4 regions of the Alteromonas sp. AO-Serp genome follow, and region 1 is predicted to be linked to each of the others. Evidence: predicted binding sites of a transcription regulator. Region 1 holds the regulator's gene; each other region holds the start of a gene.

Region 1 (5,832 bases):
CGGCCAATACTGGCTCGGGAAGGCTGCTTAGCGTCTCTGCTAAGTCATCGGTATCCATCTCTTCAAGTGCGTCAACCACATTAGCGGGAAGCATTTTTGTAATGATACCGTTTCGAACATCGTCAGACAGTTCTTCTAAAATGTCGCCGTGAAAGTCACCATCAATGAGCTCCCATAATTCGTCACGGGTTCTGCTAGGGCTAGATTCAAGAATGTGGGCGACGTCTGAAGGCGGTAATTCAAGCAGAAGCTTACGTACAGATACGAATTGACCGTTGGTCAACGCAGCGTTGAGTGCGCGTAACTGAGTTTGTACGTATTTAGAAACAAGCGCTTCTGCCATAAGGCGTTATTCCTACAAGCTAAAAGATGAACAATGCAGGCCATAGAGCCTAAGTGGGCGTAGAATATCGCAATTATGATGAGTCTGTCATGATAATTGCGTAGGTTTTGCGCAGGATTTTAAGATAACTGCGCTAAGTGTTGATTAATTGGTCAATGGATTGGGCAAGTAAGACTATTCGTCTTCGTTAAATCTGCCCTCAATAAGCTCTTCAATAGCTGCAAGTGCATCAACAGCATCACTGCCGTCCACAATCACGTCTACCTGTTCACCTTGATGGCTTTCAAGCATCATTAATCCCAATACACTGCTTGCGTCTGCTTCTTTATCGCCTTTTTTTAAGATGATTTTAGCGTCGAATTGATTAGCCAGTTTAACCAGTTGGGTCGCCGCTCTTGCATGCAACCCTAACTTATTGACGATAGTTAGCGTTTTTTGAATAGTCATTACTGATTCAGCTCTCTATGACGAATTTGAACATCAGGGTGTATTTCACTGAAGGTTTTCGACAGGGTCTGTGCGATATAAACCGAACGGTGTTGGCCACCAGTACAGCCAATCGCTACGGTTACGTAACTTCTGTTATTGCGCTCTAAATGAGGCAGCCATGTCGTTATTAAATTCTGAATTTGCCAAATGAACTTGGTCACTACAGGCTGCGACCCCAAAAATACTTCTACTGGTGCGTCTAATCCGGTCAGATGTTTAAGGTCGGGCTCCCAATGGGGGTTAGGTAAAAAGCGGGCATCAAAAACGTAATCCGCATCTTTAGGAATACCGTGCTTAAAGCCAAACGACTCAAACACAAGCACAAGGCGTGAGCTTTTCTTACCCAAGATACGCTCTCGAATTAACTCTGCCAGTTGGTGAATGGTAAGCTTATCTGTGTCTAAATATAAATCTGCGCGTTCAGCAATAGGAGCAAGTAGGGCTGACTCGGCTTTAATGGCTTCTGAAAGCGATTTATTAAGCTTGGCGAGAGGGTGAAGACGACGTGTTTCGCTAAAACGCTTAACCAGTACATCATCGCTCGCGTCAATGTAAACAATGGTCATCGACCACGAAGAAGGCAGGTAGTCTAGAATTTCTACCAAATCGTCAGGATTTTTAGGTAAGTTTCTCACATCGATACTTACCGCAACCTGATCGTACTCGTCAACAACTGTATGGGTTAAGGTGGGAAGTAAGTTTACAGGGATATTATCAACACAGTAATAACCTAAATCTTCCAATGCGCGAAGTGCGACAGACTTACCAGACCCCGAACGACCACTGATTATTATCAGCTTCACCTACTTTCTCCCTAATACTCTGGTTTTATCACATACGCGTTGTTGAATTAGGCGCCTACTAAACGGTTAATAGGCGCTTAATGTTTAACTTAATGCAGATAGAATATCGTCGCTTGTCGTTGCGCGACGTATTGCTTTAATCGTTTCTTTGTCGCTTAGTTTACCAGCCACGGTGGCCAGCGTTTGAAGGTGTCCTTCGGTCTGTTCCTCGGGAACGAGTAGCGCAAAAAAGATGTCTACGGGTTTCTCGTCAAGGGCGTCAAAGTCGATTGCTGGCGTGCTGGTTACAACAATGGCAATCACTTTCTCAAGGCCCGGCAGGCGTCCGTGGGGCAGGGCGATACCATTGCCAATGCCTGTACTACCCATACGCTCTCGAGCCATCAAACTGTTGAGTATCGTTGCCTGATCAATGTTCTCGTTTTGCTTGGCAGCGATATCAGCGATGATCTCAAGAATTCGCTTTTTACTATTACACTGAACCGCACACTCGGTGCGGTCCAGACTTACGATGGCTTGTATATCCATGCTTAATTAACTACTAATGTTTTTTCAGTTTTTCCTTATGCTTGATTACCTGCCGGTCGAGTTTATCAACCATGCTGTCAATCGCCGCATACATGTCGGTATTTTCTGAGGATGCGAATACTTCAGCGCCACTTAAATGAACGGTCGCTTCGGCTTTTTGATTTAATTTTTCAACGTTCAGGATGACATGCACATTAGAAATGTGATCAAAGTGACGTTCAAGTTTGCTGAACTTCGTATCGACATAATTACGCAAAGAGTCGGTGATTTCGACATGATGACCAGTAAGGTTGATTTGCATATTTCGTCTTCCTTATATTATTAAGCCCGATTAAATAAGGCTTTTGCGTTGGTTCGACGGCGGGATCGACAACGATTCCCGGTACTTTGCTATTGTTCGCCGGGCAACTTTAATGCCTTGTTCGGCCAACAATGAAGCAATCTTGCTATCACTTAGCGGCTTGCTAGGCTTTTCAGCGGCCACTAATTTCTTGATCAATGCACGAATCGCTGTAGATGAACATTCACCACCAGACTCTGTTGCAACGTGGCTTGAGAAGAAATACTTCAATTCGAAGATTCCACGTGGCGTATGCATGTACTTTTGCGTTGTCACTCGCGAAATAGTGGATTCGTGCATATCTACCATTTCTGCGACATCATTTAGCACCATTGGTTTCATCATTTCCGGGCCGTGCTCAAAAAAGCCCATTTGCTGCTGCACAATGCAGTTTGCAACCTTCATTAAGGTTTCGTTACGAGATTCAAGGCTCTTTATGAACCACTTAGCCTCTTGCATGTGTGAGCGGATGAATTGTGAATCGCTACTATTCTTGGCACGGCGACTCATTGCAGCGTATTGTTGATTTACGCTTAACTTAGGCAGACTGTCGGGGTTCAGCTCAACCACCCAACGGCCATTTTTCTTGGTTACTGAGACATCAGGAATAACGTACTCAGGCTCTTTAGTAACTAAAGCACTACCTGGGCGAGGATTCAAGGTTTGCAGTAAACGCATTGCCTCGCGTAGCTGATCTTCTTTCAATCGGCTTTTACGCATAAGCGTACGATAGTCTTTGCTGCTCAGTAAGTCAGAGTACTCTTCAATCAGTTGCTTTGCTTCAGCAAGCCACGGTGTGTCTTCTGAAAACTGGCGCAATTGCACCATCAAACATTCTTGTGGAGAGCGAGAGCCAGAACCAATAGGGTCGAACATCTGAATGCGCTTAAGCACACATTCTATTTCGTCCATTTCAATCGGCTCTTCCATATCATCATCGTTAACCGCTTCTAAAATATCGTCAAGGGTAACGGTTAAATAACCTGACTCGTCAATAGAGTCGATGATTGCTGTAGCGATTGCGCGATCGGTATCCGAGAAATGGGTAAGGCGCATTTGCCAAAGAAGGTGCTCTTGAATATCTTCAGTAGTCTCACCTTGGAAGATTTGCTCGTCGTCATTGGATGGACCCGGAGCAGGCGAAGATGAAGCAGAGTAGTATTCATCCCACGTACTGTCGATTGGCAGCTCATCGGGAAGATCGTTTTTCTCAAGTGCATCGCCGGCTTCTAATGTGTCACTAGATGCAGAAGCAGTGGCCTCAGAGCCGCTGTCATCGTTGTCGATATTGTTCTTTTCTAGTTGCGGCTCGTCGTTACCTTCTTCAACTTCTAATAGCGGATTAGAATCGAGCGCTTCTTGGATCTCTTGTTGAAGATCAAGTGTAGAAAGCTGCAGCAGTTTAATGGCCTGCTGAAGCTGTGGTGTCATGGTAAGTTGTTGGCTAAATTTTAGCTGTAAAGATGGTTTCATCTACGTCTTATTTAAATGCTCTAAATTGAATATACCAGAGCGAAACTGAAAAATGACAATTCGGTTACATTAACTATAGCCTGAATTGTTCGCCTAGGTATACATCCCTTACTTTTTGATTACTTAAAACCTGTTCCGCCGTTCCTTGCGCAATAAGCTCGCCATGACTCACAATGTACGCCTTTTCACAAACATCCAATGTCTCTCGTACGTTATGGTCTGTGATAAGGATTCCAATCCCCCTATCGCGAAGATGTTGTATTATCTTCTTTATATCATTAACTGATATTGGATCAACACCAGCAAATGGTTCGTCTAACAAAATAAATTGCGGTTTTGCTGCCAGAGCGCGGGCAATCTCAACGCGTCGGCGTTCGCCCCCTGACAAACTCATCCCCGTACTATTACGTATATGGTTAATATTAAATTCATCAAGTAGCGCATCTGCTTCTTCTTCTTGCTGTTGTGAATTTAAATCTTTACGGGTTTGCAAAATGGCCATGATATTTTCATGCACTGTGAGCTTTCTGAAAATAGAGGCTTCCTGCGGTAGGTAGCCAATTCCGCGGCGTGCACGCTCGTGCATGGGCTGATGAGTTAGCTCATTGTCGTCGATTTCAATCTTGCCTTTATCCAGATTCACTAAACCAACAATCATGTAGAATGTGGTGGTCTTACCAGCGCCATTTGGGCCAAGAAGACCAACAATTTGACCCGTTGAGACAGACAGGCTTACATCTCGTACAACCTGTCGTGACTTGTAAGCCTTAGCAAGATTTTTAGCGCTCAAAGTTGCCATTGCTATTCATTGCCCTCGTTGTCTTTTTTGTCTTTCTTAGACGAAGTTTTGCGAATGGTCTCAGGCGTGAATACTGTGGTCACTCGACCCTCACCATCCTTACCTGCGCCGCCAGTCGCTAGCAATTGCTCGGTAATCATATCGAACGTGATGTTGTCACCCTGTACTTTACTGGTGTCTTGTTTCAACTCTGCGTTTCCGGCAAGAGAAATCGTTCGGTTCACCACTTCATAGCGTATTTCATTAGCTTTTGCCGAAACTGGCGTGCCGTCTTCCAATTGCTGGGAATAGCTTGCAGGCTTTCCTCTAGCAATAAATATTTCACGACCACCACCGTCAGTGGCAATTACTTCCACTTCGTCAGCTTCAATAACCAAAGAGCCTTGAGTTATGAGTACGTCGTCTTTGTACAACGCGGTTTTATTTTTACCGTCGATAAACTGGGTGTTCGAGCCTATTTTTATGGGCTGCGAAAAATCATCTTCACTGGCGTGTACCGCACCGCTAGCGATGGCAAGCAATAAACTAGTTGCTAGGGGAATAAGTGGTTTGTACATGATCTAAAAGCTCGTATTCTTGTGTGCGTAAATTCGCGTTAAACCCATTACTTAAAATGACATATTGGGTGCCCAGTATTTCAACGGGTTGGTCAGATGTCATTTGCTTGGTTTCTAAATTAATTTGAATGTACTCGGTCGATATACTTCTGACAAAGTCATCGCCAGTTTGGTTCTCAATATTAACTTGGTTTTCCAGCTGGATTAGCTCGTTATTGTATAGTGTACCTTCATCAGCGGTTACCACCCATGGTGATGACGCGTTTTCTGTATAAAGGGTGTATTTAGGTTGCTGAAACAATACAAAGCCAAGCTGGTCGTAATGCTCCATCGATTCTGCAAATACTTTGTGATTTAACTCACCGTCTTGATTGTACAGCGTAGTGGTTAGATTTTTTGCTTTGTAGGCGGGCTTTAGCGCATCGTTTTCACGATTTCCCTGCGTTTCAGGCTGCTCTTCCATCCACGTAGGGATGTACATCAGCATCGCCAGAATAAAT
Region 2 (5,832 bases), on a different contig from region 1:
AGTCGGATAGCGTCAGTCAGGTTAACGACCTTACAAGTAACGAAGACTTTTACGCATTAAACGATTACGAAGTTGGACAGCCGCTTAATCGCGTATCATGGAAGCATGTGGCGAAAAACGGAAATTGGGTTTCGAAATCCTTTACCTCCTTGCAAAGCGACAGTTTTGTACTTTCAGTTCCCTCAAACATAGATGTGGAAACTGCCGTGTCGGCGCTTACCTATGCAACATTGTCTTGGACAGGCGCAAACCGGGTATTTGGAATACAGTACAAAGGGCTTAACATTGCCCCTGCTCACGGGGTAAAACAAATGCACGAATGTCTTAGTGCACTTGCGTGTTTGAATTCGCATTCATCACAAGCTTCTTCAACCTCAAATAAAACGGTCTCAATATCTTCCATAAAGAATGAAAGGGCGAGGTCAACGAAATGAGCTCCGCTATCTTAAGCCGTTTAACGCAATTAACCGTTGTTAAAAGCGTGTTTAGCCAACCAACGTCCGTGGCTGTGCTTATGCTCTGCATAGCTTTCTCTCTTATTCTTTTTACTCTTACCGCGCCGCTTATGACATGGGTAATTATGCTAGGTGGGTGTGCTGTGATAGTGAGAGCCGCAGGCCTTAGTGCGTTGAATAGTTTGCCAACATCACGCACGGTTAACTTGCTGGCAATATTGGCAGTGTTCGCATTATCGTGGTTCGGCTTTTCAGTAGGATTGCTTGATAGCATGATTAACCTATTGACCGTCGCGTGCGCGCTCAAAATCATGCTGGTTGAGAAAAAACGAGATTTTCACTTAATTGTATGTACCTGTTTGTTCTTGATCGGCTGCGGATTTATCTCGTCTCTAAGCGTATTTGCGTGGATTGGCTATACAGGAATACTGGCCCTGCTGCTATTCGCGACTGCCATTTATCACGGTGCAGGAGTACCCAAATCAAAAAGCATTAAATTCGTGACCGTACTTATTGTCCAAGCTTTCCCTATCGCGCTGCTACTGTTTTTACTGCTTCCCCAACTCCCTCCGCTTTGGCAGATGCCCACGTCAAAGTCGACTGAAACCGGGCTTTCTGACACGGTGACGACTGGTGATATTGCGTCACTTGCAAGTTCATCTGAATTGGCTTTCAGCGCCACATTTGAAAACGCAGAAGCAGTCCCTGTTGCACCGTCCAGGTATTGGCGCGCTATGACCTTAGAACATTTTGACGGGAAAACCTGGTCTATTAGCAACAAACGCAAACAGGCAGAGCAGCAGTTAGCTTACATGGGCAAGCCAACACCCTTGTCAGCTCTGGCCGAGGAAAATACGCCTCAAGTGATAAGTTATGAATTGATCGTGGAACCCACACAGCAAACGTGGCTGTTTGCGCTAGCGCCTTCGACACCCAACAACCGCGAGAACAGTATTTTCGTAAGAAGTCTTTTTGATTTTACGTTAAGGGCGAATAGCCCAATATCCAGTAAAAAAGCGTTTTATCTGCGCTACTATCCAACTGCTCAAATCACTAGCGGAATAGGAAATTTTGAATCGCAACTAAACCTTCAGGTTTCCATGAATGGCAACCCTCAAGCCAGAGCATGGGGACAGACACTTGCCAAACAATACTCAAGCGCACAGCAAATTGTTAGCGCAATAATGCGTGAATTTAATCAAGGGGGCTTCCGCTACACCCTATCGCCGAACGCCATGCCTACCGACCCCATCGACCGTTTTTTATTTGAAGAACGCTCAGGTTTTTGTGCCCATTACGCAGGCGCCATGGTGTATGTGCTTCGCGCCGCAGGGGTACCGGCAAGAATGGTGACAGGCTACCAGGGCGGAAGCGCACTTAATGACAATGTGCTGCAAATAAGGCAGTACGATGCACATGCGTGGGTGGAAGCATTTATTGATGGTGTATGGATTCGACACGACCCAACGAGTATGGTGGCACCGTCACGCTTAACCTTCGGGCTTGAACGTGCGTTGGAAGAGCTTGGGGAGTCTCGTGAAGCGAGTATTTTGGGCGACCTTAGCAACGCTGCCATTTTTGCAACGTTACAAAGCTGGTTTCAACAGCTCGATTACTCATGGAGTAAATGGGTACTGGGCTTTGACAATACTGCGCAAACCAACATGCTTGAAGAATTACTAGGCTCGCTAACGCCGCAAAAAATGCGAGTTGTATTTCTTTCCGCCATTGGCCTAATTGGGCTTATTTTAGCACTTTATTTTTTACCCAATACGCATCGCAACACACTGTCGCCCTCACACAGAGTTTTACTAAACGCAATAAAATGCGTTGAAGCTAAAACAGGAAAAGAAAGAGGGAATAAAACCTTGTCCGCCTTTATGAGTGAAGTTAACCCTTTGATAAACGAAGATGCTACCAAGGCACTAACACTTCTGTGTGAACTATTTGAGCATGAAAAATACGCACACCGAACACAAGAGACAAAAGTTTATCCAACCATGAAGCGTCAGTTAAAAATGTTAAAACAGGCATTAAAGTAGGAAATGGTTAAACCGGTTGCACCTTAAACACTCACACTCCCCCCCTTTTTAGTGCAGACTAATTAATAGTGCCTTGGCGCAAGCGTCTATCAACACAGCCATGAATTTATACAAAGCATTGTTTTTAATAGCAATAAATAACGCATTTAGGTACATTTTGGTTATTGGCACTTTTTTAGCTTTGTACAAATGGATAACAAAAGTACGAAGGCGCTTATACAAGTATTAGTTGCCAACGGGCTTCAGAGTACAAAGGCGTACATATAACCGACGGTTTATTTGTTAGCTACCACAATGCATGAGTTTCGGACAAAGGCGTCCCCAGTTCTTTCTTACGAGAGCGCTGCGGACGCCTTTTTTTGATCTTCTGGAACGCATTGAAACAGTAAACGCCAACACACAGATGACAACTTATTAATAACGACAACGTGAGGTGAAACCATGGCTTATCTTCTCCCCGCTGAGTTTGCAACCAAGATGGTAGATGCAGGCGAAGCCAAAATTTATATGTCTACACGAGATACTCTAATTCGCGCTTATATGGCAGGTGCAATATTGGCCCTAGCCGCTGTTTTTGCCGTTACCATTGCCGTTCAAACCGGCGTGTTTCTTCTTGGCGCAGTGTTATTCCCAGTGGGCTTTTGTATGCTCTACCTTATGGGGTTTGACCTATTAACCGGCGTGTTTGTACTTACCCCGCTCGCTTGGCTTGCACAGCGACCTGGCGTCACGCCAAAACAAATTCTACGAAATTGGGGATTAGTATTTTTAGGTAACTTTGGCGGCGCATTAACCGTGGCCTTTATGATGTCGTTTATTTTTACCATGGGGTATAACGTGGATGGCGGTGCCATCGCGACTAAGGTAGCCAGCATTGGCGAAGCTCGTACATTGGGCTACGCAGAACACGGCGTTGCAGGCTGGTTCACCATTTTTATTCGCGGCATGTTGTGTAACTGGATGGTGTCGCTAGGCGTAGTGGGTGCAATGATTTCAACCCACGTTAGCGGAAAAGTACTAGCCATGTGGATGCCAATCATGCTGTTCTTCTTTATGGGTTTTGAGCACTCAGTAGTAAACATGTTCCTTTTCCCATTTGGCCTTATTATGGGCGGCGACTTCTCGGTTATGGACTACTTCATTTGGAACGAGATCCCAACTGCACTTGGAAATCTTGTTGGTGGCCTCGCCTTTACTGGACTAACCCTGTACACCACCCACGTTAAGACGCTACCCAAACGTACTATCCCTGTTGATAAAGCCGCTGCATCGCAAACACTGCCTATTTAACTAAAGCGCTTATCTTAAAGCCATCATGCCTTGTCCCTACAAGACACGTCATGATGGCGTTATCCGTTTCCTTGGAAATAACTAATTGGGCTCATAATTAAATATGCAGGTAAGAAGCAATTAAACATGAATGAGCGAGCCGCGTTAAACGCCCCAATTAACCCACCAGCTAACACGCTCAGTGTAAGTGCATTTTCTACAGCCGGCGTTAAAGCGATAAACCAAGATGCATACGCTTTTCATGTTTCTGATAACCCAGATCAAAGCAGCGTTTTTGTTATCGCCGACGGTGTAAGTAGCAGTACGGTTAGCCAAGTTGCTAGCGACTTTGCTACCAGTCAGTTTATTAAACTGTTTAATATGGCGCCGGAACAATGGTCGGTTAAGACGCGCGCTGAAACCATTATTAAAGAGATAAACGCGCTGCTTTACACACGTACGCAAAGAAGTCCCTTTTGCTATACACCAGAAAAAGGTTATGTTTGCACGTTAACAGTGGCAGTGGTAACAGGCAATCACATGGATGTATTTCATGTGGGGGATTGTCAAATTCAGGTTATTTCTAAGAACGCACAGTCGCCTGTCTTACTCACAAAACCTCATCGTCAAGTATCGGAAAGTGAGCCTTCGCAGAGTTATCTTACTAAAGCATTAGGCGTTAAAGCGAATATAGACATCGACCACACAACACTCACCCTCAACTCATCGAGCACGTTTTCGATAAGTAGCGACGGGGTTTATGAGTTTGTTTCGCTACCCACCATTCTTATGAAAATCAGTGAGGCCGATACGCTTTCTGAAAACCAAGCTGCGCTGGTAGTACATGAGGCATTTACTAGAGGAAGCGATGACAACCTCACCTTACTTCTCGTAAAGGTTCTTGTAGCTAGCCATGATGGCCTAGACGATCACAGACACCCACTGTATACAGGCGTTTCAACTTCACCTCATTCATCTGTACTTAACAGGTCGTTGGGCGAACAACTGATAACCAATTCTGAGGTTTCTGATGCTGCGATTCATTACTCAAATCAGCATTCTGATGAACATGTATGCGAAGAGCCTGCTGCCGCAAACTTTAAGACGGGTGATGATGTTGATGGACTGAAGCTAGAACGACAGCTTTATACGTCGGCCCGAAGCCATGTTTTTATTGCCACCAATTCGTCTTGTGAAGCTACGCACAGAAACAGCCCTGTGGTTGTAAAAACACCGGCTACCGACTTTACCCTATCACCAGAAATGGTAAATGGATTCCTAATAGAGAGCTGGTTTTCGAGACGGATTAATTCGGCACACGTTATTAAAAGCCCAACGTTTACTGATTTGGGTTTACCGTACCCTCCTTCTTCTTTTTACAGCGTAAGTGAATATATTCAAGGTCAAACGCTAGCTCAATGGGCTGTTGATAATCCTACGCCGCCATTAGAGCAAGTTAGGAATATAATCGAGCAGGTTGGTAAAGGTTTACAGGCAATGCACCGTCAGGGCATTGTTCATAGGGATATACGCCCCGACAATATTATTATTAGCGAACAAGGGCACTGTACTATTATAGATTTGGGTTCAGCAGCCTTAGCCGATGCCCCAAGCCTCTATAGTGACACACCTATTCCTGGCGCTGCACTTTTTTCCGCACCTGAATACTTTTTAGGAAATGTTGGCACAGAGCGCTCTGATCTGTTCTCCTTAGCCGTACTCACCTACTATCTTTTGTGCGGGCGTTACCCCTATGGCACAAAGCTCGCTCATTGTCGCACGTTGGCCGAGCAGAAAAAGTTAAAATACCAAACCGCATTGGCTCCTAATCGACCAATACCTAATTGGGTTGATAGCGCCCTTAAGCGTGCTTTGCATGTGAACCCTGATAAGCGATTTTCTTCACTATCTGAGTTTCTTTTTTCGCTTCGCTACCCAAATCCATCACAACATACGGCGTACGAGCCGTTAGTAAAACGACACCCTCTTTTTGTGTACAAGGTGCTAATACTGGCACTTATTTTCAGCAATCTAGTTACGCTCATTTTGTTTAACTAACCCTTTAA
Region 3 (5,832 bases), on a different contig from region 1:
GTAAGGATATCCAGCGCGCGCACCGCGTTATCCACCAGCTTCAAGCCGGTATTTGCTGGATAAATGCATATGGTAACTCTCCGGCTGAAATGCCTGTAGGCGGCTACAAACAGTCTGGCATTGGACGTGAAAACGGCGTTGAAACGCTTAATAGCTACACACAGACCAAATCGGTTTATGTAGGTATGAGCCAAATTGAGAGCCCGTTTTAAGCCGCAGTAGGAGTACATATGCAGACATTTGATTACATTATTGTTGGAGCTGGTTCTGCCGGCTGCGTGCTAGCGAACCGCTTATCAGAAAACCCAAAGCACGAGGTGTTGCTACTGGAAACCGGTGGCTCAGATAAAAGCATTTTCATCAAGATGCCAACGGCGCTGTCTATTCCTATGAATACCGACAAGTATGCGTGGCAATTCAACACTGAAAAAGAGCCCTATTTAAACAACCGTGAAATGCACTGCCCACGCGGTAAAGTGTTGGGCGGCTCGTCATCCATTAACGGAATGGTATACGTACGCGGCCACGCTAAAGACTTTGATGAATGGGAAGCTCACGGCGCAGAGGGCTGGAATTATCAGGCGTGCCTACCCTATTTCCAAAAAGCTGAAACCTGGTACAAAGGTAACGACGCTTACCGAGGTGGCAATGGTGAACTCGGCGTTAACAACGGTAACGAAATGAAGAACCCGCTTTATACGGCCTTCATTAAAGCCGGCGAACAGGCGGGCTACGACATCACTAGCGATTACAATGGCAAGCAGCAAGAAGGCTTCGGCCCTATGCATATGACCGTTAAAGATGGTGTACGCAGTTCAGCAAGCCGTGAATATCTTGACCCGGTAAAATCGCGTAAGAATTTAACTATAGTGACTGGCGCGCTGGTTACTAAAGTTGTGCTGGAAGATAAAGTCGCAAAAGGCGTTGAATATGTAGTTAACGGTAAAACCGAGACTGCTGCCACATCTAACGAAGTGATTTTAAGTGCCGGCTCTATTGGCTCACCACATATCCTGCAACTTTCTGGAATTGGCGACAGAGATATTCTTGAAAAAGCAGGTGTCGATGTTAAGCACCACCTGCCGGGTGTGGGTCAAAACCTGCAAGATCATTTGGAGTTTTATTTCCAGTACAAGTGCAAACAGCCAATAACGTTAAACCGCAAACTGGGCTTAATTTCAAAAGGGTTGATCGGCGCTCGCTGGTTGTTAAACCGTTCTGGGTTAGGCGCTACGAATCACTTTGAGTCTTGCGCCTTCATTCGCTCAAAAGCAGACGTAGAGTGGCCTGACATTCAGTACCACTTCTTGCCTGCCGCTATTCGATACGACGGAAAGTCCGCGTTTGATGGCGATGGCTTTCAAGTGCACGTAGGTCACAACAAACCTAAAAGTAGAGGTAGCGTAACCCTTCAGTCGGCTAACCCAACGGTTCCACCTAAAATTTTGTTTAACTATTTGCAGCATCCAGATGATATCGAAGGGTTTAGAGCATGCGTAAGACTTACACGAGAAATCATCGCACAGTCAGCATTCGACGACTTCAGAGACGGCGAAATTCAGCCTGGCGAGCACATTCAGACGGATGAAGAAATAGACGCTTTTGTGCGTGAAGCTGTTGAGAGCGCTTACCATCCATCATGCTCTTGCAAAATGGGTGAAGATGAGATGGCAGTGGTAGATTCTCAAACCAATGTTCATGGCATTGAAGGATTGCGAGTGGTGGATTCTTCTATCTTCCCCACAATTCCAAACGGAAACCTAAATGCGCCAACCATCATGGTGGCGGAAAAGGCGGCAGACATCATTCTGGGTAAACCCGCTTTGCCACCACAAAACGTGCCCGTGGATATTCACCCGCATTGGCAAACAGAGCAACGCTAAATTTTTAGACTATCTCGCACCAGTGTGCTTGTTGTTAATACAAGCGCACCTTCCACAGTGCCTACATGCCGCCTTTACTATAAGGCTTTAATGTGTAGTTGGGTGGACTGTTTAATAACGAAAAAAGGAAAAAACATGTTTCATTTTTATCAATATTGGGAGGGTGATAATGACAGTATGGCTTAGTGCAGGCATTATTTTCACTCTACTTTCTGTAGCCTATATTTTGTTTAAATGGGGCAGCATGAAAGTGGTCGGCGTAACGCCAGTTAGAACCTTTACCTTTATTGCCATTCTCTTTACCTCAGGTTTGGACGTGGGCCTTATTATGTTCCCGCTCACTGAATTTGCTGGTTATGCTGACATAAGCGCAAGTCCTGAATATGCCTTCACCAATCCGCTCGCCATTGAGTTTGGGTTTTGGGGATTCTTAATTTGGGGATTCTACTTTCTTACTTGTTTTTATTTCTGCGTAATCGAACCGAAAGTAAAGTTCTTCGAGCTTCCCGTTGTTAAGTTCGTAAACAACGTTGTAATCATCGGAACCTGTGCTTTCACGGCGTTTCTATTACTGTCTAACCTTCCGTGGTATTTACCGTCGATAGGCGACGGAGAATCTGTCGTGCCTGCGTTCTACTTGATCGTGTTTGCAGCCATTGCTTTTGCCGTATATTCGAGCACTAGCATTAAATACGTGCGTATATTAAGCCTAACAACCACATGGGTATTCATCGCCCTCATTGTTGGCATGTGGGCGGCAGCATTTGTATTTGGCGAAAGTGAGATAACGGCTTATTTTACCAACCTAGGTCTTATTGGCGGGTACTTTGCGAACATCGATAACTTCGTATTACCCATTAATGAGTATCACGAGTTCTATCTATTCTGGTGGTTCAGCTGGAGCATCATGATTGGTCAGTTTACGTCTCGCTTCGTGGGCGGTCTTAAAACTTATCAAGTCATGTTGGCTATGATGGTCATTCCATCTATCCCGATTGCGGCTTGGTTTTCGGTACTGTACCACTATCACAGTGCAGGTATTCCTACTGAGGGGATAACCAATTTAGCCATGGTGTGTGTGGGTGTCGTCTTTGTGATCAACTCACTTGATTCACTGATTAGACTTTATACAGATAATCTAAACATGACCGTTGAACGCATCGGTAAAGGCAATTACATTGCTCTCAATATCGTGGCGCTTTCGCTACTCACGCTGCTGTTCAAACTAGACTTCTTGCAAATTCAGTGGGTGGGTGCGTTAGTTATCGCTATCTTCTTTAGCTGCTTTGCTTTCATTCTAAGTCAGAAGTTTAAATCGGTTACGGCCATCAAAACATCGCCGAAAGAAAACAAAATCGACTTTACCAAGATAGAAAATCTCAACTAATTAAATCAATCACTTCTTACCTCATTAACATTGGCTCACTTTTAGCCAATGGGGGTAAGTGTTGCCCGAAACCGGCGTAAAAGCGCATTAACTAGAAAGCGGGCCAAATAAAACAACGATAAAAACAGGTGTTTAACAATGAAAAATTTGAATTCTTTTTTTACATCCACGCATATTTTCACAGTGGCTATTGTCGCAGCGTTATATTCTTCAGCTTCATTCGCTGATTGGAGCGCCAATATCTCTGCGGTTTCAGATTATACCTTCAACGGCGTTAGCCAAACGCAAAACGACCCTGCACTACAAGGCGGTGTTGATAAAGCATTTGATAACGGCACTTATGCAGGCACGTGGGCATCAAATGTAGATTTTGGTGGAGATACAAACCTTGAATGGGATTTTTACGTAGGTCGTTACCAAATGCTAACCGAAACGGTGAGTTTGGACTACGGCATCGCTTATTATTCTTATCACGGTGGCGATGATTCAAGTGATGGCAATTACCCAGAGGTGTATACCAAGTTTGGTTATGCCAGTGACTACGGTAGCTCAGAACTAAACTTCTGGTACACGTGGGATTACTTTGGAACCGGCGCAAAACACGCTATCGCAATGGTAGCTCATACCTTTGAACTCGCACCCAACCATCATTTACGTGCAAGCTTTGACGTATCTAACTCACTAGACAGTGACAAGTGGCTATGGAATGGTGATGACACCTCTTTCTACCACTACCGTTTGGCTTACCAAACGAGTTATGAAGGGTTCGATTTCGAAATTGCTGCTGAAAACACAAATCTTGATTTTGATACCGCCGATGAGCGCATTGTGTTTGGTGTATCAAAAACCTTCAGCTTCTAAACGTTGAATTGGAAAGTGGTTCTTCAGAACAAGAACCACTTTTCTTAGCAAATGCTATGCGTGCTCGCACTATGCTGCTTCAACTGTACTCGGTCAATTTAACTTAGCGATACGACGGTTAAAAAGTCCACGCAACAAAACGACTCAATTTACTTCCCTGTCCCATATCAATCACTTTACACTGCGCAGCACCGTAATAATCAATACTGGTTTTAATTGGTTTCAAGTGGGCGCTCTTTGACACCAAGCAAGTGAACCATTTCACGTTGTCTTTCACCGCAACACTTTCTTGAACCATGCGCTGGATGAAGGCAAGTTCGCCCCCTTCGCACCATAGTTCATTCGCTTGGCCCGCAAAGTTTAAGTTTGCGTCCTTACCTTGGTAAGCGGCATTTTTACCTTGTAGCTTGGATGTACGATGCCCAAAACCTTGCTCACGATTATCGGTGAACTTCGCACCACTTCTTTTCTGTTTATTACGGGTTAAATTAGATGTCTTCCTTCGCGTGCCTGACAGTGCCTCTTGCGCAGACTTATGAAACGGAGGATTGCACATAGTAAACGTAAATCGTTCATTTGCTTCAATCACGCCGTTGAAAATACTTGCTCTATTCGCTTGTTTACGCACTTGGAATTTATGGGCTAACACACTATTTTTACTAGCAATAGCTTTAGCACTTTTTACTGCGACGTCGTCAACGTCACTCCCTACGAACGACCAGTCATAGGATGTAACGCCGATGATAGGATAGATAGCATTTGCGCCCACGCCTATATCAAGCCCACGAACGTTTTGATCTTTCCCCTGTTGACTCTGCTCACCCTGCGCACTGCTGCTCGTTGATTTTAATAAATCAGCAATACCGTGGATATAATCTGCTCTTCCAGGTACTGGGGGGCATAAGTAGCCATCAGGAATATCCCAATATTCAAGGCGGTAGTAGTGATGAAGTAAGGCCGCATTAAGCACCCTCACCGCTTTTGGGCTGGTGAAATCTATACTGGTATTGCCGCTTTTAGCACGAACGAGAAAAGACTTGAGCGCTGGGTATGTCTGACACAGCGTATCCATAGGATAGCCGTTCTTGTGAAGATTTTTTGGGTGCATGAAGCGCTACTTTTTGTGTGAAACTAAGAACTGGGATTGCACGTTTTCATCGAGCAACTGGGCACCGCTACCTTGGGCTGCCACTTTATCGTCGGTATTGTAAAGCCTACAGCGGTCTAATGACAAACACCCACAGCCAATACAGCCCTCTAACGACGCCTTTAAACTGGTCAGCGCGGCTATTTTTGCTTCTATATGCTTATTAAAAACCCTGCTTAATTTTGCCCAATCAGCTTGTGTGGGTGTTCTGTTGTCGGGAAGTGTAGACAACAGACTCTTTATCTCAGTAAGGGAATACCCCATATTTTGCGCAATCAAAATAAAGGAAACTCTGCGAATAACAGAGCGAGGAAAGGCTCTATTTCCGCCATTTGTGCGCACAGAAGGAATTAGTCCTTCGTTGGCATAATAGCGAATTAATGAAACAGCATTGCCAGTACGTTTAGCAATAAAGCCAATGCTTACCATAGGTTCTGGTGCCATAATGCCCCTTTTCCAATTTCGAAATAGCGGTAAAAAAACGCTTGATCTAAAGTTAGCTTTAGATATTAAGCTGTTTTTCGTTGATTATCTACACAAGGAAAAACACATGA
Region 4 (5,832 bases), on a different contig from region 1:
AGCATTACGAAGAAACAGGAAGCGAGCACTCGTTGTCGTTGCTTACTGACTTCGCCGCAACGCTGAAACGCTTCAAGCTTATTAAGCCAAAAACCAGTGATGTGAAAAACTTGCTTGGTCACATCAGTCGTTCAAGTGCTGAATTACGCATTCAGGCTCAGTAGGAGGATTTAGTTTATGGCAAAGAACGTATATCAATTTGTCGATGTTGAACGTATCGATCCGCCGAAAAAGCCGATCATGGTACGTAAACAAGAGTTCGCGGAAATTTATCAACCGCTGAGCCAATCTCAAACCGAAGGCCAAGCAGATCGCTGCTTGGACTGCGGTAACCCATACTGTGAATGGAAGTGTCCTGTACACAACTATATTCCACAATGGTTAAGCTTGGCGAACGAAGGCCGTATTTTGGAAGCTGCGGAACTCTCTCATAAAACCAACAGTTTGCCGGAAGTATGCGGCCGCGTATGTCCACAGGACAGACTGTGCGAAGGTGCATGTACACTGAATGACGATTTTGGCGCTGTGACTATCGGTAGTATTGAGAAGTACATTACCGATACAGCATTCAAAATGGGCTGGCGCCCAGATATGTCTGACGTGGTATGGACCGACAAGAAAGTGGCGATTGTAGGTGCAGGCCCAGCTGGTCTTGCATGTGCTGATATCCTGGTTCGTAACGGCGTTAAACCTGTTGTTTACGACAAATACGAAGAAATTGGTGGCCTACTTACATTTGGTATCCCGTCTTTTAAATTAGAGAAAGACGTGATCAAGCTACGCCGCCAAATCTTTACCGAGATGGGTGTTGAGTTCGTACTTAACACTGAAATTGGTAAAGACATACAGTTCCAGGATTTGCTTGATAAATACGATGCTGTTTTCTTAGGCATGGGTACGTACAAGTCGATGCAAGGTGGTTTCGATAACGAAGAAGTTGAAGGCGTTCACGAAGCCTTACCTTTCCTTATCGCCAACACCAATCGCGTAATGGGCCTTGAAAAAGATCCTGCTGATTACATTGATATGAAAGGCAAGCGCGTAGTAGTACTAGGTGGTGGTGATACCACGATGGACTGTGTTCGCACGTCAATCCGCCAAGGCGCTGCCCAAGTTACCTGTGCATACCGCCGTGACGAAGAAAGCATGCCAGGCTCTCGCCGCGAAGTTGTTAATGCGAAAGAAGAAGGGGTTGAGTTTAAATTCAATCTTCAGCCTCTAGACATTGCAGTAGATGAAAACGGTAATGCATGTGGTGTTAAGCTGGTTAAAACCGAAATGGGGCCACCGGATGCCAATGGTCGCCGCCGCCCTGTTGAAGTGGAAGGTTCAGAGCACGTACTAGAAGCAGACGCGGTAATTATCGCCTTCGGCTTCCAGCCCAGCCCTGCGCCATGGTTTGCTGACTTCGGCATTATGCTTGATGAAAAAGGTCGCGTACGCGCGCCATCTGCTGGCAAATTTGCTTACCAGACCTCTCACCCGCAAGTCTTTGCCGGTGGCGATATGGTACGTGGTAGTGACTTGGTTGTTACTGCTATCGACGAAGGCCGTAAAGCTGCCGAAGGTATTATGGATTACATAGGCGTTTAACCGTCGCTCTCAAGTCGCTTTATAAAAAGCTCGATAGTTCTGCTATCGAGCTTTTTTATTTAAAACTAAAGAGATACGATTTACATTAGATAGAATAATTGAATAAAGAGATGACATCATGAGATTGCGGACAGGGCTACTTTACGGGTTATTTTTAGTTTCCGTTTCATATTGCGCCCAGGCAGAGGAAAGTAACGCACTTACCACTCACTCGGCTAAAGCTGTGTTCGCAGACTACTTGGAATATCTCACGCTACCCAACGTTGCAACGCAATCAGCAACTGATATAGAAAAGGTTGCGCGTTGGACGGCAACGAAATACAGCGAGTATGGTTTTAATACTCAGCTGCTGGAAAACAACGGCATGCCGATGCTGTATGCTGATTACATGCTAGCTGGGAAAAATGCCCCTACCCTGCTTTTTTATGCACATATGGATGGTCAACCGGTTAACGCTGAGTTGTGGGAACAAGACAGCCCTTGGCAGCCCGTTCTAAAAATCGAAGAAAATGACAGCTGGGTTGAAAAACCACTCTCTTTACTCGATAAAGACTATGACCCTAATTGGCGTATTTTTGCGCGCTCGGCATCTGACGACAAAGCCCCAATTATGATGTTACTAGCAGCCATAAACTCACTTTCGACGAATAAGGTGACGCCATCAGTTAATATCAAAGTGCTCCTTGATTCAAACGAGGAAGGTGGCTCTCCTACCCTCGCAAAAGTGATAGAAAAAAACAAAGCGCAGCTTTCTGCAGATGCCGTAGTAATGTTAGACGGTCCCATGCATCCATCCAACGCTTCTACCGTAGTTTTCGGTCATCGCGGTGCGACACTGGTTAAGCTCACTGTTTTCGGACCAAACTCTGATAGCCATAGTGGGCACTTTGGCAACTACATTCAAAACCCCGCTTTTATGCTCTCAACACTCTTAGCAGGGATGAAAAATGAAAATGGCAAGGTGACTATTCCTAATTATTACGGAGACGCTCCTTTGTCAGAAGAAACAAAACAGGTGCTTCGAGACATTCCTATTGATGAAACTGCACTATTGGCACGCCTTGGGGTAGCAAAGTCAGAGTCTGTAGGTAGCAACTACTATGAATCCATTAGTCTTCCGTCTCTAAATATCAATGGATTGAGCGCTGCAAGCACAACAGCAGTAAGGACAATCATTCCGGCTAGCGCTACAGCGTCCATCGATATTAGAACTACAAAAGAGGCTCACTCGTCCAGACAAGTTAAGCTGTTAAAAGACTATATAACAGCTAAGGGATATCACATTGTGGACGAATTGCCATCAAAAGAAACCCGTCTAAAGCATGAAAAACTCATTCTTATAGAAGTTAGCCCCGGCACTGCAGCACTACAAACGTCCCTCGATGAGCCAGTTGGTCTATGGGCGCAAAAGGCACTAGAATCTGTAAGCGATGAGAAGGTTGTAGTTATTCCAATGATGGGGGGTACTGTTCCAACCGCACCGCTAGTAAACAGTATAGAGAAGCCGGTAATTCTTATTCCATTAGTCAATGCTGATAACAATCAACACGCCCCTAATGAAAACTTACGTATAGGGAACTTTTACAGTGGAACAAATGCGCTGTATCAATTACTGACCACGCCTTATGACCAGTAATAGAGTTGTAGTGATGAAGTGATGCTTTAAACCAAAACTTATACGAAAAACCTCACTAATATACGTTAATAGACCAAGGTTTAGTTGAAGCGCGAGAGTTACGACTCTACTATCGTTTAAGCAATTAAAGACATCGCACATCGGGTGAAGAATCTATCTATGCAGCATTTAAACATTAAGAAACTTACATTTTGTCTAACACTGGCGATAGCAGCGAGCAATGCCAGCTTAGCTGATACCATTGCTGTTGACGCTTCATTAAATGCGCAAGTTAACAACCAAACTAAGAAACAAAGCGTCAACTCTTCACCTAGTAAGCCAAGCATCAGGTCTTGCCCTTCTGATTTTCAGCAAGTTAAGATTTCTGATGATGCAAGACAATGCCAAGCATTTGACGAAAGCAAGACAGCAGTAATGGTTTACCACTCTCCTCGCTCCCCGAGTGAATTACTGAATGTTTACCAAACGGCGCACCCCGCTTTAAAAACTCACACGCCAGTTAGCGGCCGCACGTTGTTATCCTCAGAAGATAAAGGGGTCAGGGTAATAATCAGCCCAGATAATACTGGCTCTCAAGTGGATATTCTTGTTACATCCACAACAAAATAAGCCCTTTTAGCAAGACAACTACGAAATCTACTCATGTTGGCATCTGCTTTGCAAAATCATCAATAACTACTCCACGGTAACAGTGAGTGTCATTTTTATGACGCTCAAACTGCAAACGGAGCCCAAGCTTTTTTCGATATAAATACTTTAGCGGGCTTCTTTATTATGCATTCCGTGGGCTTTAACTATTGATATTTGCGAGGGTTACGATGGAATTGGCAATTATTCTAATGATGTTACTTATTGTCGTTGCACTGGGTGCCATAAAGTTGTCAGACGGCGGTGTCGCATTTCCATTTAGGCGAAAGCCGCAATTGTTCACCCCCGTTGAGCACTCTTTTTTAAACCTTATCGAACAGGCTATGGGAAGAGAGTTTCGCATAGTGTGCCGTGTGCGTCTTAACGATTTAGTGGCGGTTCGCCAGTCTGCAAATAAAAAGACGGCAAGCCAAGCCATCAGCAGAGCTTCTAGCAGACAGCTCGACTTTGTATTAGTAGATAAACACGACATGAGTCCTGTTCTTGCTATCGACTTAGTTCATAGCCAAGGCAAAGATGGTTATAAATCACAAAAAGACTGGTTTGTAACAGGAGCTCTTGATGCTGCTGGCCTTCCTCACGCAAGAATTAAAGTGAAGTCTGGTTATACCGTTGACGATATTCGCGAGTGTTTGGAAAACAAACTCATTCCATATCGCCGTTTACAGCAAAAAATGGCACAGCTGCCAACGCATAATCCAGAGCCACCAAAGCGCCCGACTCGCCCAGTGCGTTCAAGCAGACCAGCTGCAGCTTAAGACATAAGCCCACTTCCCCTGGCCTTTGTTGCTTTGCTATTTTCTTACTCTCAAATAGCGGTTACAGAGGCATTTTTCTGTCAGTTTGCCCGTTTTCCTTATACAATTAACGCATTCAACAGCGTATTCACGCGTTAAACTCCCTCAACACCGTCGGTAAAGTTATGAAAAAAATTGGTATTTTAGGTGCAATGGACGAAGAAGTTGCGCTACTTAAAGCGTCACTTTGGAATGTAAAAGAAACCCAGTGGAAGCACCTGACGTTTTACGAAGGTACACTTAACGACATAGAAGTGGTGCTAGTGAAATGCGGTATTGGTAAAGTGGCTGCAGCAATTGCTACTACTGTACTTATCGAACAGTACGCCCCTGATGCTGTTGTCAATACCGGTTCTGCCGGAGGTTTCGACAAGAATCTAAACATCGGTGACTTAGTGATCGCCAGTCACGTTATTCACCATGATGCCGATTTAACCCATTTTGGCTACAAGCTCGGTCAATGCGCAGGTATGCCTGAAGATTTCCGTTGCGATACAAGGTTAATGGAAGCCGCTCGTAGTGCTGCCACAGGCATTACGTCGCTTCAGTCGACAACAGGTTTAATCTGTACGGGCGATGCGTTTATCGGTAGCGACGAAGCTGTAGCAGAACTGCGTGAAAACTTCCCAGACATGAAAGCGGTTGAGATGGAAGGTGCAGCTATAGGTCAAACTTGCCATATGCTCGACACGCCTTTCCTTGTCATTCGTTCATTGTCGGATATTGCAGGAAAAACGTCGTCAGTGAGCTTTAAAGAGTATCTAGACACTGCCGCTAAACACTCAGCACAATTAGTTATGGCAATGATTAAGGCCCTCGCAAAATAAGATGACAGAGGTAATTAGCGACCCGCAATACCAGTCGCTATTCGTACTTTGGCTGGCTATCGCCGTTGACGCATTATGGCGCTGGCCCCAAAGTACTCATCCATTAACGCTCATGCGCTACCTCGTTCAGCAAATGGGGCGCAAAGTGGTGCCCTCTCGCGAATACGGTAGGTCTCAGCACTATATTTCAGGCTCATTAGCCGCCCTAGTTCTTCTTGCGCCATTGGTAGTATGTGTTGCCATCTTGGTGTACATGGCCCAATACCCCGTATTCTTTGAGGCGATTATTCTTGTCGCACTGCTCGATTACGGTTACCAGCGTCAACAGTAC

The links. Region 1 encodes sigma-54, which starts transcription at its own class of promoters, with help from an activator protein. Its sites were predicted from a motif close to GTTGGCACGNNNNTNGNNT; they were not measured.
Region 2: a site for sigma-54 is predicted at 2,661-2,679, ahead of QVA83_RS13785 (formate/nitrite transporter family protein). Genes of this name have one in related genera too.
Region 3: a site for sigma-54 is predicted at 3,300-3,318, ahead of QVA83_RS07665 (TorF family putative porin). Genes of this name have one in related genera too.
Region 4: a site for sigma-54 is predicted at 3,874-3,892, ahead of QVA83_RS19410 (DUF2726 domain-containing protein). Genes of this name have one in related genera too.

The regions. Positions count from the first base shown of each region.
Region 1 is NZ_JAFLMX010000240.1:3,002-8,833, reverse strand. It holds partial or broken gene mgtE (magnesium transporter) at 1-343, opposite strand, end outside; gene QVA83_RS16345 (HPr family phosphocarrier protein) at 518-790, opposite strand; gene rapZ (RNase adapter RapZ) at 790-1,635, opposite strand; gene ptsN (PTS IIA-like nitrogen regulatory protein PtsN) at 1,720-2,163, opposite strand; gene hpf (ribosome hibernation promoting factor) at 2,177-2,464, opposite strand; gene QVA83_RS16325 (RNA polymerase factor sigma-54) at 2,495-3,976, opposite strand; gene lptB (LPS export ABC transporter ATP-binding protein) at 4,050-4,775, opposite strand; gene lptA (lipopolysaccharide transport periplasmic protein LptA) at 4,778-5,332, opposite strand; gene lptC (LPS export ABC transporter periplasmic protein LptC) at 5,301-5,832, opposite strand, start outside.
Region 2 is NZ_JAFLMX010000203.1:3,940-9,771, reverse strand. It holds gene QVA83_RS13795 (DUF58 domain-containing protein) at 1-434, shown strand, start outside; gene QVA83_RS13790 (transglutaminase TgpA family protein) at 431-2,497, shown strand; gene QVA83_RS13785 (formate/nitrite transporter family protein) at 2,939-3,787, shown strand; gene QVA83_RS13780 (bifunctional protein-serine/threonine kinase/phosphatase) at 3,914-5,824, shown strand.
Region 3 is NZ_JAFLMX010000099.1:5,213-11,044, forward strand. It holds gene betB (betaine-aldehyde dehydrogenase) at 1-212, shown strand, start outside; gene betA (choline dehydrogenase) at 231-1,883, shown strand; gene QVA83_RS07660 (BCCT family transporter) at 2,053-3,270, shown strand; gene QVA83_RS07665 (TorF family putative porin) at 3,409-4,131, shown strand; gene rlmF (23S rRNA (adenine(1618)-N(6))-methyltransferase RlmF) at 4,250-5,239, opposite strand; gene soxR (redox-sensitive transcriptional activator SoxR) at 5,246-5,722, opposite strand; partial or broken gene QVA83_RS07680 (VOC family protein) at 5,829-5,832, shown strand, end outside.
Region 4 is NZ_JAFLMX010000301.1:1,219-7,050, forward strand. It holds partial or broken gene QVA83_RS19390 (GltB/FmdC/FwdC-like GXGXG domain-containing protein) at 1-164, shown strand, start outside; gene QVA83_RS19395 (glutamate synthase small subunit GltD family protein) at 178-1,593, shown strand; gene QVA83_RS19400 (M20/M25/M40 family metallo-hydrolase) at 1,712-3,229, shown strand; gene QVA83_RS19405 (hypothetical protein) at 3,389-3,838, shown strand; gene QVA83_RS19410 (DUF2726 domain-containing protein) at 4,048-4,635, shown strand; gene QVA83_RS19415 (5'-methylthioadenosine/adenosylhomocysteine nucleosidase) at 4,800-5,501, shown strand; gene QVA83_RS19420 (cobalamin biosynthesis protein CobD/CbiB) at 5,503-5,832, shown strand, end outside.